DNA from 4 places in the Bradyrhizobium sp. USDA 4473 genome. Region 1 is predicted to be linked to each of the others. Evidence: riboswitches for the same ligand, from Rfam matches in the RefSeq annotation. Region 1 holds a riboswitch; each other region holds the start of a gene.

Region 1 (3,316 bases):
TCGCATCGGCGGATAGAAGATCGATTTATACACCCTATATAACCAAAGCGTAGGCGAGTGCGAAGGCGCCAGCCGTCGAGTTGCTTGCAGATGAGATGGGAGACATTGCGTTGCGGATAGATTTCTCGCGTATCAATCGGTCTAAAGCTGCATTCCACGATATTTATGCTTCGGATGATCCGAGGGCATATTTCTCGGTCCTCGGCGACCTGGATTATATGATCCCGGACGTAGCTGAGCCGGTTGTGCGCCAAATCCTGGCAGCGAAAGCGTCGGCAACCGGCCTCAAGCCCGTCGTGCTCGATGTTGGTTGTTCGTACGGCATCAATGCAGCGGTGCATCGCTTTCCGCTGACGTTCGGGGGCTTGCGGCACCGCTACGCCCGGCGTGAGATGAGAGCAATCAGTTCTGAGACACTGGTGAGTCTCGATCGCAGTTTTTATGCAGCCTGGCCTGATGTCGGGTTGGCACGCTTTATCGGCCTCGATGTGTCGGCACGGGCGATCAGCTATGCAAAGAGTGTTGGCCTCTTGGAGCAGGGCATTGTCGCTGACCTTGAAAAGGAGGCGCTATCGGCGGACAGCGCGGGCATTCTCCGCTCCGTGGATGTTATCATGTCGACCGGATGCATCGGCTACGTTACCGAGAAGACGTTCAGCGAGATTCTCGATGCGACAGAGAAGCAACCATGGATCATCTCCTTCGTGCTGCGAATGTTCCCATTTGAATCGCTGGCCGCGACATTCGCAAACCGTGGTCTTGTGACAGAACGTCTTGCCGGCGCGACGTTTATCCAGCGTCGCTTTCGCGACGCTGAAGAGTTTGAAAGTTGTTTGGCCAGCTTGGCGGCCCTTGGCGTGGATGCCACCGGCCTCGAATCGGAAGGGCTGTTTCACGCCGACCTGATCTTGTCTCGCCCCGAGGCGGATGCGCGCGCCGCGCCTCTGGAAGACGTTGTCACCGTCGCCAGCGGCAGGGGACGGCCGATCGGCCCCCGTTACGTTCATGTTGAAAGTAAGGAGGGCTTGCAGGTCGCGCTGGAGCCGTGACAGGAGGGACCACTGTGCAGCGCGAGTCTCTTCGTCGCTGGATCAAGACGTCGAGCGCGAGGCGATTCTGGTCGGCGGCGCGCCAGAGCCGATATTGTTCGCCCGCGACTAGATAACGACTTCGTCCAGATGCCATTTGTCGCGGCGAGCGGGAGCGCTGTGATTCAGGTCGGAGAGCGCCTTGCCGAATTCCTTCTCCGCTGAAGCGCGGTCTCACAGATTCCATCAATGCGACGCGCGAGCCAGGAATTTCCTGGACCTTGCGCAAGCTACGGAAACCGGAATGCGGCCCAACGGCGTCTCCAATCACCTGCAGCAGAAGCGACCGCGGCGACAGAGTCGTCCGGGCGGCCAGGTTTTTTGCCTTTTGAATCTGGATCCCCCAGTTGACGAATCCCTGCGAGTCGTGCCTATTTCTAGCCAGTCACGGTCTTCCGTCCACCAGATCTTGTAGGTCGGAAGCTAAGAGGGAACCCGGTGCGCCGAAGACGGCTACTCCGGGGCTGCCCCCGCAACTGTAAGCGGCGAGCGATTGTCATCATGGCCACTAGCGCGACACAGCGCCGGGAAGGCCGACAGCCGTAATGACCCGCGAGCCAGGAGACCTGCCGCGACTGAACGAAAGTCCTCGGGCGGGGTGCCCCGTTGGGTCGCTTGCAGCCGGGGACGTTTGACCGGTTTCCTCGCAAGTCGTCCGCGCGGTTCCCCGCCTAACATCGCGGGGTCGCCGATGTCGCCGTCTTACGATTTCGATCAGCATGGTCATCTCATCGAGCCGCAGCGCGTGCAGCCGCAGCCAGACCCCAGCACGCCTGACTTGTGTCTTGTGCCGCCGCCATCGCCGGCTCCGCTGCCGCAGCCCCTTGCGCCATCGCCAAAGCCGGCCGATCTCAAGCTTGATCGGACGCGCGACGACCTGTTGACGCCGTTCGGCAAGCTGACGCTGAGCGACCGTTATCTGGTCGCCGGCGAAATGATCCAGGATATGTTCGCGCGGGTGTCTTGCGCCTTCGCGGACGATGTCGCGCATGCCCAACGTCTCTATGATGCGATGTCTCGGCTGTGGTTCATGCCAGCCACGCCGGTGCTCTCCAACGGCGGCACCACACGCGGCCTGCCGATCTCCTGCTTCCTTAACTCGGTGTCGGACTCGCTCGAAGGCATCGTGGGCACCTGGAACGAGAACGTATGGCTTGCCTCTAACGGCGGCGGCATCGGCACCTACTGGGGCAATGTTCGCTCGATCGGCGAGCAGGTGAAGGGCGGCGTTACCTCCGGCATCATCCCGTTCATCCACGTCATGGACGGCCTGACGTTGGCGATCAGCCAGGGCTCGTTGCGGCGCGGCTCGGCTGCGGTCTATCTCGATATCCACCATCCCGAGATCGAGGAGTTCCTCGAGATCCGGAAGGCGTCCGGCGACTTCAACCGCAAGAGTCTCAACCTGCATCACGGCATCAACGTCACCGATGAGTTCATGCGTGCCGTGGGCGCCGGCACTGCGTTCGCTCTGCGCAGTCCAAAGACCAGGGACGTTATCCGCGAAATCGATGCCCGCCAGCTGTGGCAACGCATCCTGGAGAACCGGCTGCAGACGGGGGAGCCTTATCTCTTGTTCATCGACACAGTGAACCGCGCGCTTCCCAAGCACCAGCGCGAGCTCGGCCTCAAGGTCTCAACGTCGAACTTGTGCAGCGAAATTACTCTGCCGACCGGCATCGATCATCGCGACGAGGAGCGTACCGCGGTGTGCTGCCTGTCGTCGCTCAACCTCGAGACCTGGGACCAGTGGAATGAGGAGCCTGGCTTCATCGAGGACGTCATGCGCTTCCTCGACAACGTGCTGACCCACTTCATCACGGTGGCGCCGGGCGTCATGAAGCGTGCCCGCTACGCCGCCTTGCGTGAGCGTTCCGTCGGCCTTGGCGTCATGGGCTTCCACTCGTTCCTGCAGGCCAAGAGCATTCCGATGGAAAGCGTCGTGGCCAAGTCGTTCAATCTGAACATGTTCCGGAAAATCCGTCGCGATGCTGATGCGGCATCCGTGACGCTCGCGCGCGAGCGGGGGCCGTGCCCGGATGCCCTGGAACGAGGCGTGATGGCGCGCTTCAGCCATAAGATCGCGATCGCGCCGACCGCCTCGATAAGCATTATCTGCGGCGGCACCAGCGCTTGCGTTGAACCGATCCCGGCCAACATCTACACCCATAAGACCTTGTCCGGCGCCATCTCGGTGCGCAATCCGTATCTCGCCAAACTGCTGGCCG
Region 2 (3,316 bases), 320 kb from region 1:
ACTCCCCACGAGCGAGGGACGAAGTGAGCCACCTTCGAGACCTTGGAGATGATTTGTTCTATGGTCTCGCCGTCTTGCGCTCGCCACGTTGACTTGACCCTTTCGACGAGAGCGCTGTCGTTGGCACGAACATTGTTGTTCGTCGCTGCCAGCCCGGCCAGGCAAATCAGCGATCGAGCGAAACAAAACCAGAGTACGCGCGTTCCAGCCATTCCCTTCATTGCTGCCGGCCCATCTGGTTCTCGTCCACGCGTCAATTCCAAAGAGGACAATCTTCAACGTGCCTGCGAGATCGTTGGAAGTTAGCGGCAACGTGACGCGAGCACCTGCTGATGTCCCGCGCGAGCAGGCGCGTCCCTCGATGTCACGCGCCGCTAACCTCAGTGGTCAGCCAAAGCTTCAACTTGCGATGCTGGACCTGCCCAGGAGGAGAAGCCTGGGCGAGCGAAGACTTGCATTCTTCGTGCCAGGAAATTGGCACCAGATTTGTGCCGCCTGTGTCGACTTCCCGACCTGCTTACCTCATTTATGTTGCCATTAAGCCTGTTCGCGGCGACTTTCGACTTTAATGGCTGATTCCTGTCACGCACTGCATCTTCGAGCAACGCAGTTGGGAAACCTTGCTGCCGGAAGCCTGACGACAGTTGGGTGCAGGATTGCCGCCATCGAACCATGTGGTCGGAGGTCGTTGTCGCTGCTGCGGAGATGGAAAGTGCGGCGAAGCCGCTCGTCAGCGGCGAGCGATTTGGAATCGGCGCTAAGGAAGTTCAAAAGTCACGCAGGCGAAGCGATATGAAATTCGTCGCTCGCGTAGGACACGTTAGCGGGCGCCTATGTGGTCGTCGTCGTAGTCAACATTGGGGAGTTGCACTTCCATGCAGTCGTATCGACCGGATAAGAAGGGAAGTCTCAGGTCGGGCTAGCTTCGGCTTGAGCTGCTCAACATTCTCGAGAGCATCTGCCTGACGGCCGGGTTCATAAATGTCTTTGCTATCCAGCCGAACAGGCCGACCGTAAAGACGGCAGCAGCAAAAACGCCGAGGGCACTCCAAACAGCCATTTTCATTACGGGCTACTCTTTTCGTTGGTGAGTCACTATGCTTGCTTTGCGCAGTATCGCCAAAAGCATCCGCATGGCGCCTACCAGGATTGGTGGTAGATCAACATGCTCGCTCAGTATGCTGCCGATTTTGCGCATATTGTGCCTGTTCACGCTGATCCTTGGTCGTTGGTGGAGAACCGGGGGCGCATCGAAGCGTGCTAGATGAGCGCTTCGAAAGCTGGATCGCGTGAAGAGCGGCCTGTCCCGGCACCGTGACCTTCATCGCGAAGGCCGCATGCGTCTCTTGCACGATCTGACACGCGGTCCGACGCGAACGCGCCTCGGAGATGGTCATCCCGATATCCATGCTTGGAGAGTGGCTTCAACGTCGCGATCAAGAGTGGCCGTGTATCGTCAACAGCATCACTTTGACAGGTTGACTGCGGAGTTGTCTTTCCGATAATCGAAGTCGTCGAGGTTCTCCGGTTCGGCTTGATCCGGAGCTAAGAGGGAAGCCGGTGATGCCGGCGCTGCCCCCGCAACTGTAAGCGGCGAGCCGCTGTCCAACAGAGTCACTGAAGCCCGCGCGGCTTCGGGAAGACCGGACAGTGGCGATGATCCGCGAGCCAGGAGACCTGCCCCGACAATATGTTCGTCCACGGGCGGGGTGTCCCGGTGGTACGCCAAGCAGCCGTCGCTCGCGTGACGTCTCCTGCCTGCGTCCGCCATGGCCTTTGCCCCCAACATGGGGTTAACGGTATGTCTCTTCTCTCACTTCCGGTTGCCACGCTCGGAACGCCGCGCATCGGTCCAAGACGCGAGCTCAAACTCGCGCTCGAAAGCTATTGGGCCGGAAGAATCAACGAACAGCAGTTGCTCGAGGACGCAGCCGGCCTGCGCGCGGCGAACTGGGCGCGCCAGAAATCCCTCGGTGTCACCATCATTCCGTCGAACGATTTCTCGCTATACGACCAGGTGCTCGACACCAGTGTCATGGTCGGCGCCATCCCGGACGTCTATGCCTCGAAAGTCGAGCCTGCTTCCCTCAAGACGTATTTCGCCATGGCACGCGGTTCTCAAAGCGACAGCCAGGATGCGAGTTGCGGTCACCGACCTCGCGGCTATGGCGCACCCGCGCAGGAGATGACCAAGTGGTTCGATACCAACTACCACTACATGGTCCCGGAATTTCATCGGGGGCAGACTTTCAGGCTCTCCTCTCGCAAGCCTATCGAGGAGTATGAGGAAGCCAAGGCCCTTGGCTTTCAAACCCGCCCTGTCCTGATCGGCCCGGTCACCTTCTTGAAGCTAGGCAAGAGTGCTGATCCCGCGTTCCAGCCACTGGCACTACTGGATGACCTGGTACCGGTCTATATCGAGGTTCTGCAGGAATTGGCCCGACGCGGGGCGAATTGGGTCCAGTTTGACGAGCCCTGCATGGTCCTTGATCTCGATGAGGGGACAAGAAAATCTTTGCTGCATGCCTATGACCGGCTCGTCAAGGAGGGGCCGGCCATCAAGATTATGGTCGCCAGCTATTTCGGTGGCCTTGGCGAAAATCTTCACACGGCCTTGCGCCTACCTGTTGCTGGCCTGCACGTCGATCTGGTTCGGGCGGCAGAGTTATTGGACCAGATCATTGCTGCCGGGCGAAGTGATCTCGTTATCTCACTCGGCGTGATCGACGGCCGCAATGTGTGGCGGACGAATTTATCGGCGCTGCGCCAGCGGCTCGATCCCGCCATTGCGAAACTCGGCAGGGATCGCGTACAGATCGCCCCATCCTGTTCGCTGCTTCACGTGCCGGTCGATGTTGAGCTCGAAACGGAGCTTGCTTCCGACGTCAAGAGCTGCGTTGCGTTCTCGGTTCAGAAGATTCGCGAGCTTGCGACGTTGGCACGGGCACTCGCAGGCGATCTGAATGTCGCCGACGCTCTCGCGGAATCGGAGCGCGTCACCATCCGCCGCGGAACTTCGCCGAAGATCCGTGACGCCAATGTCGCCGCCCGGATGAGTGCGATCAATCAGACCGCGCGACGGCGCGCCAGTCCATTTGTCAGGCGTGCCGAGATCCAACGCGAGCGCTTCAAACTACCGGCGTTTCCTACCACAACGATCGGCTCGTTTCCGCAGACCGCAGAGGTCCGCAGTGCCCGCGCGGCGCACGCGAGAGGCTCCATGAGCGACGGGCAATACGACACGTTCCTCAAGGAAGAGACTGCGCGTGCCGTACGTTGGCAGGAGGACATTGGTCTGGACGTCCTCGTGCACGGC
Region 3 (3,316 bases), 3.5 Mb from region 1:
GCTCTCCAGCACTGCGCCCATCAGCGACGGCTTCATGACGGCATAGTCGCGCGCGCGGGCGGTCGCGATGCGCTTGCCGTGCACGATGATCTGGGCACCGACATCGGTTTCCGGCTTCAGCAGCACCGGGTTCATATCGGTGTGCGGCTCGACGCCAGCGGCGAGCGCCTGCAAGGCCTGCGCGCGTCCGATCTCGCCGCCGTCGATGGTCACGGCCGCGTTGTTCGACATGTTCTGCGGCTTGAACGGCAGCACGCGGAAGCCGCGTCGCGTGGCAGCGCGCGCGAGGCCGGCGACGATGAGCGACTTGCCCACGTCCGAGCCCGCTCCCTGGATCATCAACGCGCGCGCCATGGTGCTGTCCGTCAGAACTCGACGCCCGGCTGCGCCTTGATGCCGGAGCGGAACGGATGCTTCACCAGCGTCATCTCGGTGACGAGATCGGCGATCTCGATCAATTCGTCCTTGGCGTTGCGTCCGGTGAGCACGACATGTGTCATCGGCGGCTTCGACGTCGTGAGGAATTGGACGACATCGGCGATTGCGAGATAGTCGTAGCGCAACGCGATGTTGATCTCGTCGAGCACCACCATACGCAGGCTCGGGTCGGCGATCAGCTGCTTGGCCTTTTCCCAGCCCGCTTGGGCGGCTGCAATGTCTCGGGCGCGATCCTGCGTTTCCCAGGTAAAACCTTCGCCCATCGCGTGGAATTGACAGAGGTCGCCGAAATGCCCGGTGAGCAGGCGGCGTTCGCCGGTATCCCAGGCGCCCTTGATGAATTGCACCACGGCGCAGGGAAAGCCGTGCGCGACGCAGCGCACGATCATGCCGAAGGCCGAGGACGATTTTCCCTTGCCGGCGCCGGTATGAACGATGATCAGGCCCTTTTCGCCGCTCTTGGTCGCCATGATCTTGTCGCGGGCGACCTTCTTTTTCGCCATCTTGGTCGCGTGGCGCGCGTCCAGCGACGCATCGCTGCTGACGATCTCGTCTTCGGCCCCGTTTCCTTCAGACGTCATGGCGTTCCTTCGGCTTGACAAGTTCGAGCCGCGGACGAATGGTGGGCCCGCGTTGGTTCCTGTCCTATGACAGGCGAAGAGGGAATGCGATAGGGCTCAAGTCGGGCCTGAAAAGCAGCCGCCCCCGCGACCGTGACCGGAGAGATGCCCAAAGCCACTGATTCCCCAAGGGGATCGGGAAGGCGGGGATCGAAGGGAGAAATCCTGCTCCGCAAGCCGGGAGACCTGCCAGCGCAGCAGTTGTGAGACCGGCGGACGGGGTGTTCCGCGACGGGGAACGAACCTGTTCGCATCGGTTCGTGTGCCTCATCGCTTCCCGTTGTCAATCCAGGAAGGGCGATGAGCGTTACACTTCATGTCTGTATCACCTGCCGCGCCGGCCAGACGCTGGGCGAAGGTGAGGCCGCGCCCGGTGCGCGCCTGCATGCCGCCCTCGTCGAGGCTGGCGTGCCCGATGACGTCAATCTGGTTCCCGTGGAATGCCTGTCGGCGTGCAGCCAGGGCTGCTCGGTCGCGCTCAGCGCGCCGGGGCGATGGTCCTATGTCTACGGCCGCTTATCCGAAGCCAATGCCAGGGATGTGATCGCCGGCGCGTCCGCCTATGCGGCGGCGCCCGACGGCATCGTGCCGTGGCGCAGCCGTCCCGAAATCTTCCGCAAGCAATCGCTCGCCCGCATTCCACCTCTTCCCGTCGTGCCGGAGGCCGCCGAATGACTACCCTCGCCAAGGTTCCGGTCACCGTCGTGACCGGCTTTCTCGGATCCGGCAAGACGACGCTGATCCAGCACCTGATCCGCAACGCCAACGGCAAGAAGCTCGCGGTGCTGGTCAACGAATTCGGCAGCGAAGGTGTCGATGGCGACATCCTGAAATCCTGCGCCGATGCCAATTGCCCGAGCGAGAACATCGTCGAGCTCGCCAATGGCTGCATCTGCTGCACCGTCGCCGACGATTTCATCCCGGCGATGGAGCAGTTGTTGGCGCGACCCGTGAAGCCCGATCACATCGTGATCGAGACATCGGGCCTCGCTTTGCCGAAGCCGTTGCTCAAGGCGTTCGACTGGCCGGAGATCCGTTCGCGGATCACGGTCGACGGCGTGATCGCGCTGGCCGATGCCGAGGCCGTCGCCGCCGGCCGCTTTGCGCCTGACGTGGCCGCGGTCGACGCGCAACGCGCGGCCGATGAGAATCTCGATCACGAGACGGCACTGTCGGAGGTGTTCGAGGACCAGATCGCCTGTGCCGATGTCGTGCTGCTGACCAAGGCCGATCTCGCCGGGGCGGAGGGGATCAAGGCGGCGAAAGAAGTGATCGCGGCCGAGATGCCGCGCGAGGTGCCGATGCTGCCGATCGTCGACGGTGCCATCGATGCCCGCGTGATCCTGGGCCTTGAGGCGGCGGCGGAGGATGACCTCGCGTCACGGCCCTCGCATCACGACGGCGAGGAGGAGCACGAGCACGACGATTTCAATTCGGTGGTGATCGATCTTCCGGAGGTTACGGATATCGATGCGTTGGTGGCCTCGATCAAGGGGTTGGCGCGCGAGCAGAACGTGCTGCGCGCCAAAGGCTATATCGCGGTCGAAGGCAAGCCGATGCGGTTGCTGGTGCAATCGGTCGGCGAGCGGGTGCGGCATCAGTTCGACATGCCTTGGGGCATGCGCCCGCGGCAGTCGAAGCTGGTCGTGATCGGCGAACACGGCGATATCGATGAATCCGCGATCAGGGCGCGGCTTGGTGTCTGATGCATGTCGTCTTCCGCGAGAGCCGCGGCCTTGAAGAGACCGCAACGCCAAGGGACCTCGGCCAGGATCCGGCCGATCTCGTGGTGTTGTCGTTTTCCGACAGCGATCTCGCTGCGTTCGCGGCCGGTTGGCGTCGCGGCCGCGCCGCGCTGCCGCCGCTGCGGCTCGCCAATCTCGCGGAGCTGCGCCATCCGCTGTCGGTCGACACCTATATCGAGCGGACGCTGTCGCACGCGCGCGGCATCCTGATCCGGCTGATCGGCGGCGAGCCCTATTGGTCATACGGGCTGGCCGCGGTGCACCGTCTGGCAAAGGAACGCGGCATCGCTTTGGTGGTGCTGCCGGCGGACGGACGCGACGATCTGCGGCTTGATGAATTTTCGACCTTGCCGGTCTCGACACTGCGTCGCCTGAAAGTGCTGTGCGACAAGGGCGGCCCCGTTGCCGCACAGGCCGTGATCGCGCAACTGGCGCTGGCGTCCGGGCTCTATGCCGGACCTGTTGTCGGCGAGATCGATCTTCCCGAGATCGGCGTCTACGATTCCGGGCGCG
Region 4 (3,316 bases), 2.6 Mb from region 1:
CGGTCGGATTGCTGGGATCAGGAATCGTCAGGCCGGTCTTGACGATCTCGTAAGCGGCCAGCGTCCACTCGCCGCGGCCGCCCCAGAACGACTGCTTGACGCCGATCTCGGCCTGCTTGCCGGTCGCGAGCTGGAACGTTTTCTGCGAGGTCGACAGCGAGATCAGGTTGCTGACCGGATCGACGCCGACCGCATACTGGCCATAGAATGCGAGGTTCTTGATCGGCTCGTACACCAGCCCGGTGCGCCAGCTGGTTCCCGACAGCGTGGTTTCAAAACTGTTCGCCGGCGTCTTGTAGTCGGTCCGATCGACCTCGGGCCGGTCGTACCGGACGCCTGTCACGAGCGACAATTGGTCGGTCAGCGACAGGCGATCCTCGGCGAACAGCGCATATTGATTGACGACCGCATTGAAGCCCGGCGTCGTCGCCGTCGTGGTCGCGAAGAACGACCCGGGATCGAACACGTAGGGATTGACCGACGACGCGCCGCCGTAGGGCGAGTTGTTGATGTGGGTGAAGTCGATCCGGTTGACGTCGAACCCGGCAACGACCTGGTTCGCGAGACCGAACACGCGACCGCTGAAGGTCGCATCCATCCGGTTACCGAACTGCTTCTGGTCATGGAAGATCTCGATATAGCTCGAACGATCGATCAGCCGGGTGTTCGGATTCCAGCTGTAGTTCTCGATGTCGCGCCAGTGCCGCTCGCTGGCCAGATAATACAGCGTGTTGTTGAGCTTGATGCCGTCGGCGACATCCCATTCGGTCCTGAACTGGGTCCAGCTGTCCTGGTAGCGGATCGCGCTGTCTGATGCGTTGTAATTCTTGAAGCGCAGCGCGTCCTGGATCGAACCGTTGATCAGCGGCGTGCCGAAATAGCGCGACGGGCTGCGGTCGCCGTAGTCCTCGGACAGCGTGAAGGCGAGATTGTCCGACGCCTGCACTCGGACGGCGGCGGAGACCACCGCATTCGAGGTCTTGTCGCGATCGACCCAGCCAGCCGACATGTTGCCGGTGGCGTTGATCCGGTACGACACATTGGGATTGATCGGACCGGTGCTGTCGACCGAGAGCCGCCGCGTCATGTTGCTGTCGAGCGAGACCTCGGCCTCGTTATACGATGTGTTGAGCGGCTTCTTCGGGATCACGTTGATGACGCCGCCGATCGCGCCTTCGCCGTACAGCACCGAGGCCGGACCGCGCAGCACCTCGATGCGCTGCGTCGACCAGGTATCGTAGGGGAACGTCAAGGTGCCGGAGCCGACATAGAAGCGCGTGCCGTCATACAAGGTCATCACCGAGTTGCTGCCGGCAAAGCCGCGGGTGCTGAACGACAGGCCGCCATTGCCGGGCGCCGGCGTTGCGATGAACCCGGCCGCGTTCTGGGTGACGGCATCGAGCACATTGTGCTGGCCGCGTTCGGCAATGGTCTGCGCCGTGACGATCTCGACGCTGGCCGGTGTCTGCAATGGCGTCAGGTTGAGGCGGCTGCCGGTGCTGCCTGGCGTGGTGGCGTTGAGCGTCGGTGGTGCCGTCCCCGATGTGCCCGACGCTGCAGCACGCGGTGGGCCGCCCGCTGCCGCTGATGCTGCGGGTCTCGCGCGCGGCCGCGACGACGCCGCCGGGTTCTGGCCTCGCGCCGCAGGCTTCGGCTTCGCTGAGGCCGAGGGCGAGACCTCGATCGGATCGAGGCTGGTGGTTGGAGCTGTCTGTGCCGAGCCTTCGGCCGGCAGCAGCAACGATGACAGGGAGCAGACGAGACCGAGGCGCCATTTGCGCGCAACGGGAGAGGACGGAGACATGAAAACGGCTCGCGGTAACGTGGCACGTCACCGCGAACACGGACTGGGGCCTTGCCGAAAAGGCAGTGCTCCGATCCCACCAGGACGCCCCCGCCCGATGTGCTCGCGTGTGACCACGACTGACGGCAGGTCTCCTGGCTCACGGGTCATCGCCTGTCGACGCCTTCCCGGGCGGATAGCCCAGTGGCAAATTTGACGAAAGGCTCGCCGTTTACAGTTGCGGGGACAGCTGCGGCATTGGGGTTACCCTCGCACCGCATTCCCTTTTGATCCCCGAAGGGAACCGTCGGCGAAAACGATAGGTGCAGTCGGCATGGCTGTCAATTCGATGCGATTGTCGCACGCATGCTTTCATGTCACGCGACGCATCCCTGCATCACCTCATCGATCTCCGCACGCGAGAGCGCGCCCATCTCGGCGATGAACACGATCCGCGTGCGTGGCACGCCGGGCGCCGGCACGCCGCCGGCAGCCAAGGTCGCGCGACCGCCGGCGAGCTGAAACACCGTCAGCCGTCCGGGCTGCTCGACCGTCTCGAACAAGCCCTTCGCGCGCGCCAGCTTCGGCGCCAGTTTGCCGATCGCCTGCTGCAGGCGCGGCAGCGATACCTGCCGCTCCGACGTCCAGCTCAGCGTCTCGAACCGGTCGGACACCGGCCGTCGCGGCGCGGTCTCGCGCGGCGCGGGCAGATGATCGAGATCCGCCGGAAACAGCAGCTCCGTCGGCACCTCGCCATGCACGGCATCGACGATCACCGCCGCCGGACGCACCACGCGCACGGCATCGCGAATCGCGGCGCACGCGGCTGCATCGGCCAGATCGACCTTGCTCAGCGCCACCATATCGGCGGCCCGCAGCTGCGCGCGCAGCAGCGCATCGTCCAGCGCGGCCACCGGCTGCGTGGCGTCGACCACGCACAGCACGGTCTCCAGCGGCGCCTCCTTCCAGATCACGGGATCCATCAGATTGCGCACGATGTCCGCGGGATCGGCGATTCCGCTGGTCTCGATCACGATGAACTCGGGACACGGATCACGCCGCAGCAAACTGGCGAGCGTGCGCAGCAGGTCGCCCTCCAGCGTGCAGCAGATGCAGCCATTGCTCAGGCTGACCACGCCGTCGCTGGCGCCCGCGATCAACTCGGCATCGATATTGATCGCGCCGAAATCATTCACCACGGCGGCGATGCGCCGTCCTTGCGCATGCGCCAGCAGATGGTTGACGACCGTGGTCTTGCCCGCCCCGAGAAAGCCCGCGACCAGCAGGATCGGGACCGCCACCTCAGCCTCCGGTGACGGGCCGGCGCACCGGCCGGCCGGGACGCGCCGCGACGTCGAGCACGCCATCATTGATCAGCGGCTGGCCGCTGACCACGAGATGGCGCACGCCTTCCGCCGGGCGATTCATCGCGGAGAAGGTCGCGCGGTCGCTCAGCGTCTCGTAGTCGAACACCACGACGTCGGCGTCGGCGCCGGCCTGCAGCCTGCCCTTGGCGCGCATCGCCGGCGTGCT

Evidence for each region. Region 1 has a riboswitch for cobalamin ahead of ACVW17_RS15555 (ribonucleoside-diphosphate reductase subunit alpha). Riboswitches for the same ligand answer to the same signal wherever they lie in the genome.
Region 2: linked by a shared signal. The riboswitch ahead of metE (5-methyltetrahydropteroyltriglutamate--homocysteine S-methyltransferase) and the one ahead of ACVW17_RS15555 (ribonucleoside-diphosphate reductase subunit alpha) in region 1 are both predicted to bind cobalamin.
Region 3: linked by a shared signal. The riboswitch ahead of ACVW17_RS32285 (DUF1636 family protein) and the one ahead of ACVW17_RS15555 (ribonucleoside-diphosphate reductase subunit alpha) in region 1 are both predicted to bind cobalamin.
Region 4: linked by a shared signal. The riboswitch ahead of ACVW17_RS03515 (TonB-dependent receptor) and the one ahead of ACVW17_RS15555 (ribonucleoside-diphosphate reductase subunit alpha) in region 1 are both predicted to bind cobalamin.

Annotation. Positions count from the first base shown of each region.
Region 1 covers NZ_JBSSGE010000001.1:3,305,636-3,308,951, forward strand. The annotation lists gene ACVW17_RS15550 (class I SAM-dependent methyltransferase) at 96-1,049, shown strand; cobalamin riboswitch at 1,460-1,676, shown strand; gene ACVW17_RS15555 (ribonucleoside-diphosphate reductase subunit alpha) at 1,780-3,316, shown strand, end outside.
Region 2 covers NZ_JBSSGE010000001.1:3,625,812-3,629,127, forward strand. The annotation lists gene ACVW17_RS16820 (nodulate formation efficiency C protein) at 1-212, opposite strand, end outside; cobalamin riboswitch at 1,501-1,699, shown strand; gene metE (5-methyltetrahydropteroyltriglutamate--homocysteine S-methyltransferase) at 1,802-3,316, shown strand, end outside.
Region 3 covers NZ_JBSSGE010000001.1:6,830,262-6,833,577, reverse strand. The annotation lists gene ACVW17_RS32295 (cobyric acid synthase) at 1-354, opposite strand, end outside; gene cobO (cob(I)yrinic acid a,c-diamide adenosyltransferase) at 366-1,019, opposite strand; cobalamin riboswitch at 1,056-1,266, shown strand; gene ACVW17_RS32285 (DUF1636 family protein) at 1,359-1,733, shown strand; gene cobW (cobalamin biosynthesis protein CobW) at 1,730-2,764, shown strand; gene cobN (cobaltochelatase subunit CobN) at 2,764-3,316, shown strand, end outside.
Region 4 covers NZ_JBSSGE010000001.1:743,732-747,047, forward strand. The annotation lists gene ACVW17_RS03515 (TonB-dependent receptor) at 1-1,804, opposite strand, end outside; cobalamin riboswitch at 1,912-2,107, opposite strand; gene ACVW17_RS03520 (CobW family GTP-binding protein) at 2,161-3,084, opposite strand; gene ACVW17_RS03525 (amidohydrolase family protein) at 3,086-3,316, opposite strand, start outside.